2 regions of the Paenibacillus ottowii genome follow, and region 2 is predicted to be linked to the other one. Evidence: riboswitches for the same ligand, from Rfam matches in the RefSeq annotation. Region 2 holds a riboswitch; the other holds the start of a gene.
The links. A riboswitch is a leader RNA that binds a small molecule or an ion and turns the genes downstream of it on or off. The one in region 2 is predicted to bind thiamine pyrophosphate.
Positions count from the first base shown of each region.

Region 1 (3,119 bases), 1.2 Mb from region 2:
AGCAATCTCCATCCTTAAGTACCGTTTCATGATGATCTTCACGGGTCAATATATGCCGATTCAGCTCCACCACTACGGTTTTCACCTTTAGATCAAGTTCATGCAGCAACTGATCCACACGAGTGATCCGATTAGAAACGGTCATGCTCTGTCCGTTAATGGTCAGCTTCATAAACTTTCCTCCTTGAGAAGTTCAGAAGAAAATTTGCTTATTCCAAGTTCAGCCACATCAGCCCCTTTAAGCATAGCGGCCATCGCTCGCCCAGTCGCATCACTAAGCAGGACACCGTTGCGATAATGCCCGACTGCAGCATAGGCGCCCTCCACTCCAGGAACAGGGCCAATAAAAGGCCGCTCCGCTGCTGCCTGCGGACGCAAGCCCGCCCAAGCACGTATAAAAGAAGCTTCGTGTACACGCGGTAACCAAAACGATGCACGTTCCAACAGTCCCTTTAATCCACCCGCGGTCACCTCTTTGTCATATTGATGTGGAAGACTCGTGGCGCCAATCCAAAGCTCGTTATTCTGTTTAGGTACGAGGTAAACATCATCGGCATAAATAGTATAATCCAACGGATGATCTTTCAAAGATACAGCTACCGCTTCGCCCTTAACCGGATAAAGTGGATAATCAAATCCAATCTGCTCTAACAATTTTAAGCTGTCCAAACCTGCAGCAATCACGACCTGATCGCAGGAAAAGAAACCAATGTCCGTTCGCGCACCGCAAACTCGACCGTCCTGTATAACCAGTTCCTCAGCTTGAGTTCCAGACCATATTGTTGCCCCCAGCACCGCAGCTGCCCCTGCATAAGCACGGCAAAGCTGGACAGGGGCCACTTGTGTCTCCTTCGAACGATAGATAGCCCCAATTACTTGATCTGCCAAGCCCGGAATCCGTCGCGCCAGTTCCTTGGCATCCCACCAAACGGGACAATCATCCTCTCGCATCTTAGCAGCATTCCAGCGTTTTTGGCCCTCTGCTTCCGAACGAAAAGGAGTCACAAAGCCTTCTGTACGAAATTGCACTGAAATACCCGATAAACGCTCCAAATCACTGACAAGTTCAGGGAATGCATCCCGACTTGCACGGGCAAATCGTGCCAGTTCAAGGTCTGTGAACTCTTCACTTTCCGCTGCCAGCATTCCCACCGCTGCTCCTGATGCTCCCTCACCGGGGATCCATCGTTCCAGCATAATTGTACTTCGTCCCTCCTTGGCCACATGATAAGCAATGGAACTGCCGATCACTCCTCCACCTATGACCAAACATTCAGCGTGTGCTATCGCTTTGGTCTCTGTATGTGTCTCTGACATTTATCCCCTGTCTCCTATCTGGTGAGTATTCAACTTTCTTTAGTCCGTTTTCTAGCTTCAGATTCGAGAATTACAAGATCCACCATTCGCCTATATTCCATCGCTGCTGCAATGGGGGACTCAGCTTCCCAAATACCAGACATCACGGCAATTCCGCTTGCTCCGGCATGATAAAGCTCTGGAACATGGTGCGGTTGTATGCCGCCGAGCGCAATCACCGGAATGTCCGACAATCCGCATATGCGTTCTAGCTGTGCTATCCCCCGTGGTACAAGTCCGGCCTTGCAAGAGGTCTCATATACATGACCATACAGTACATAGTCCGCTCCTGCCTGCTCGGCAGCCTGTACCTCCTCCAATGAATGAACAGATACTCCACAGCGTGTGCCCTCTAGCAGTAGACTTTTTGCATCTACTACAGATAACCCATTAGCCGGTAGCTGGACAGCTCCTGCCAAGGTAAGTAAAGCTACGTCCACACGATCATTTACTACAATTTTCTGCAAAGGAACTTTCTGCTCCAGCATGCTACGAGTCAAAGAAAGCAAAGCAGACGCGCCTTTCTGTTTTGAACGTACGTGTACATAGTGAATGTAAGGATAAATAGCGGCAGCCACTTGAGGGACATCTACACAGGACACACTTTCCATCGTGATTACGTGTAATTCGATTTCAATTTCACCTCACTTGAGCTAAAAAATATAATCGTATTAGCTGAACTTATATTGTTGCAGCTCCATATAGGTAATATCATACAGAGCTAGCCACATGTGCCAGCAATAATGAAAGGAGACCATATGTAAATTCGTCTACGGAAGATCGAACTAATGAAAAGAACGAAACACAAAAAACCACTTCCCTAAGGAAGTGGTTAGACGAACGTTCAAAATCAAACGGACTAATATATCCGTAAACGTATATCGTTCCCCGCACGAACAAAAGTAAAGAGCGTCTCTTGTTTGTACGGTGCTCACTTCCCTACGCTGGCATAACCCAGATCAGGTACAAAGGGTCCGAAATCCATTTATTCCGTCTCAGCCGCATGGGCGGCTCCCCTAGTGTGACTATTTTATTGTATCAGCTAAGGATAGCTTAGCATATTTTCCTAATTCTGCAAACCCTATATTGTGTGAAATATGCCAGAACTGGATTTTAGTTTACTTTACTAGACCACTCTTCCACATTCCACGTTTTGGTTACCCAATCTTCGTAAAAGTCCGGTTCGTGGGATACAAGCAATACGGTCCCTTTGTATTCCTTCAATGCGCGTTTCAATTCATCCTTTGCTTTGACGTCCAAGTGGTTGGTAGGCTCATCAAACAGTACCCAGTTGCTCTCACGCATTAATAGTTTACAAAGACGGACTTTAGCCTGCTCTCCACCACTAAGCGCAGATAGAGGCCGTGTGATATGCTCATTCTTCAAACCGCAGCGTGCCAAATGCGCTCGTACTTCATGCTGATTCAAATGTGGGAATTCATTCCACACATCGTCAATCGGCGTAATTTTTCCAGCCTTTACTTCCTGCTCAAAATAAGCAGGCTGCAAGAAATCACCTTGATAGGTTTTTCCGCTGATTGGCGGAATTTTTCCCAAAATGGTTTTGAGCAACGTAGACTTCCCGACCCCATTGCAGCCGACAATTGCAATCTTTTCGCCACGTTCGATCGTCATGGACATTTTAGGCAGAAGGGCATGTGTATAACCAATTTCAAAATCAATACCCTCAAAAACCGTTTTCCCACTCGCACGGGCTTCTTTGAATTGAAAGGTTGGCTTTGCAGCTTCTTCAGGCTTATCAA
Region 1 covers NZ_CP191577.1:5,310,356-5,313,474, forward strand. Annotated here, with positions in the region: gene thiS (sulfur carrier protein ThiS) at 1-172, opposite strand, end outside; gene thiO (glycine oxidase ThiO) at 169-1,317, opposite strand; gene ACQQ6X_RS24475 (thiamine phosphate synthase) at 1,347-1,967, opposite strand; TPP riboswitch at 2,276-2,384, opposite strand; gene ACQQ6X_RS24480 (ABC-F family ATP-binding cassette domain-containing protein) at 2,470-3,119, opposite strand, start outside.
Region 1: linked by a shared signal. The riboswitch ahead of ACQQ6X_RS24475 (thiamine phosphate synthase) and the one ahead of tenA (thiaminase II) in region 2 are both predicted to bind thiamine pyrophosphate.

Region 2 (3,119 bases):
GAATTTTCGAATCTGCTCGGCTACAAGGCGGATGATGCCCGCATCAAACAGCATGCCAGTCTTCAAGGCATCGACCCCAAGATCTGATCCTACAGCTTCGATCTGCTGCGCTGTTGCTTCCTGTGGCAACGGATATACACCGTGAACTCCCAAGGTATTTTGTACCGTTATGGCCGTAATAGCTGACATGCCGTATACGCCAAGCTCCTGAAAGGTTTTAAGATCAGCTTGAATTCCGGCCCCGCCGCCGCTATCCGAACCGGCAATTGTCAGCGCTCTCGGTATGTGCACGTTTCTCATCGCGTACCACCTGTTGTGGTTGTGCCGGCTTCACGGATCGTGACATGACTCTGCAATGAACCAGTATGTAGTTTGGCAAGCTCGTCGAGAAAGGCAATCTGGAAGCTGCCTGGCCCCAGTTTTGCAGTATGCGCTGCGGCTCGGGAAGCAGCTGCACTGTAAAATGCCAAGCCCGCTGTACCTGCGAGTAGTAGATTGGGCTCAACAGCTGCAAACGCACCTAATACAGAGGTCAGTAGGCAGCCTGTGCCGGTTACCTTCGTAAGCAGCGCGTCTCCGCCGCTAATCAAGCGTACTTCGACTCCATCGGTGATAACGTCTTCTTTTCCAGTGATGGCAACCATGGTATGAAGTGTCTGCGCAGCCCGAACTGCCAGATCGACATTACCGCTGTCAGCACTGTCGCCTGCATCCACCCCTTTAATCTCTCGGGCTTCCCCGATAAGATGGGCGACTTCGGCAGCATTGCCTCGCACTAGGGAGATGTTAACCTCCTTTAGGATGCGCAGTGCTGACTTGGTTCTAAAACTGGTTGCTCCTGCACCGACTGGATCTAGCAGGACCGGAATACCATGAGCATTTGCCGATTGTCCGGCAATAATCATGGCATCCACCAGCTCGCGGTTCAGCGTACCGATATTTAGTATGAGGGCGCCCGCTATTTTTGCCATATCCGCTACTTCCTCAGGTGCATAAGCCATCACCGGGGAAGCCCCCAGGGCGTATAGACCATTGGCTGTAAAGTTGGTGACCACCACATTGGTTATATTATGAACAAGAGGCTTGCTGTTTTGTACCTTTGTCAGGAGCTCCGAATAACTCTGTTCCCACATACTCATCATGTTTCTCCTCTCTCATCTATGCTGATTATTCCAAGACCATAGCGTGCATCTGGACGGGCCATTGTTCCTGTGTATAAGCCATGTCCCAGAACATATATTCCAGCTGACAGCTTAGCATAAAATGCTCAATCATTCGCTCTCGCTCGGCAGTCGAGGCGACTTCGGCCCAAGCATCCACGCGCTCTCGATACTTGGAAGTTACATCTTCAATCTGGTTTCCATAAAAGGAAATCCATTCATAGAACGGATGAGACTCATCCGGCCTGACCTCATCCATTAGCCTGCGTCCAATCTCAAGGTATGTCCATGGACAAGGCAGCAGCACGGCCATGATTTCCCCAAGGCTACCCTCATGCGCGACGGTCAGCATGTGGCGGATATAATGATGAGCGGACGGAGCGAGTGGATATCCCTGCATCTCTTCGTAGGTGACACCTGCGACAGTACAAAAATTTTGATGCGGATGAACCTCGCTGTTAAGAATAAAAGAGATCTGTTCGTTAAATACAGCCATATCCTCCCGGCTCGTGCTTTTGGAGATCGCGATGCCGTAAATCCGCATATAGGCGTTCAAATATTCAAAATCTTGTTTTACATAGTGAATCAGCTGTTCTCTTGTTAAACTTCCCTCAGCAATACCTCTCACAAAGGGATGCTCATAAATGGCTTGAAAAATGCCATCCGCCTGCCGACGGAGCTCTTGCGAAAAACTCATTTTCCCCACCTCCAACAAAAATGGAGAACAAGAAGTCCCGTAAGATACAATTCCCGGAACAACGCCAAAAAGCCGCCCCGAAAACTGGAGCGGCTTCAACATAGGTTCAATGCGCAAAAACGCCTGAAACCTTATATACGAAGGCTCCACTTTCCTACGCTAGTACGAACTAGATCAGGTTCAAAGGGTCCAAGATTCATTCTTGTCTCAGCCATAATGGCTCCCCTAGTGGACTTTCCTATTCTTTTGACTAATACTGTACAATCGTTCCTATGTTATGTCAAACCGCTCTGGATTCCTGGTGAAATTAGTGAGGGTGATGGATTACATTTTCCACGGCTTTGACCTTTACATATTCCGGTTTCCACATCGCACTCCGAATGGCTTGTTCAATATCTGAAATGTGTGCCTGAGCTACCTGATCCTGAATTGCGGCCTTCGCTACCGCAACCGCAACTGCGTACGAAACATCACGCAATTTTCGGATATGGGGCAGCAGCGCACCACCCATTTCATTCGAATCTACGGCGTTGGCAACGGCATCAGCTGCTGCGGTAAACATGGAAGGGGTGATTCTTTTAGCTCTGACTACAATCGCGCCCAGACCCAGTCCTGGGAAAACAAAGGCATTGTTCGCCTGACCAATTTCAAATTTCGTACCGTTATAGGTGACAGGCTCAAAGGGACTTCCAGTAGCAATCAAGGCTTTGCCATCAGTCCACCGTATCAAATCCTCAGGTACCGCTTCAGCAAGGTTGGTAGGATTAGACATGGGCATAATGATCGGTCGTTCTACATGCTTTGCCATTTCCTTGATAATCTCTTCAGAAAAGGCACCAGCTACACCGGAAGTTCCAATCAAGATGGTGGGGTTAACCTGACGGATGACCTCCAGCAACGGTATTTTGCCGTCTTCCGATCGGGACCACGAGCTGACTTCTTCCTTTTTGCGCACATAGGGTTTCTGATAATCCAGTATATCGTTCATATCGTCCGTTAACAGTCCACGATAATCATAGGCCCAAAACGACTTAAATGAATCTTCCTCAGAAAGCCCTTCCTTGATCATAGCGCTCCGTATTTGGTCGGCGTTACCGATTCCAGCTGCCCCCGGGCCAAAGACAAGTATTTTTTGTTCACGCAGCGGGGTTTTGGTGACACCTACCGCTGAAATAATCGCAGCCAGGGTTACTGCTCCCGTGCCCTGGATGTCATCATTAAAGGTGAGAATATTTTGACCGTATTTCCCTATAATATGGCGT
Region 2 covers NZ_CP191577.1:4,158,037-4,161,155, reverse strand. Annotated here, with positions in the region: gene thiD (bifunctional hydroxymethylpyrimidine kinase/phosphomethylpyrimidine kinase) at 1-300, opposite strand, end outside; gene thiM (hydroxyethylthiazole kinase) at 297-1,142, opposite strand; gene tenA (thiaminase II) at 1,168-1,857, opposite strand; TPP riboswitch at 1,992-2,094, opposite strand; gene ACQQ6X_RS19295 (NAD-dependent malic enzyme) at 2,165-3,119, opposite strand, start outside.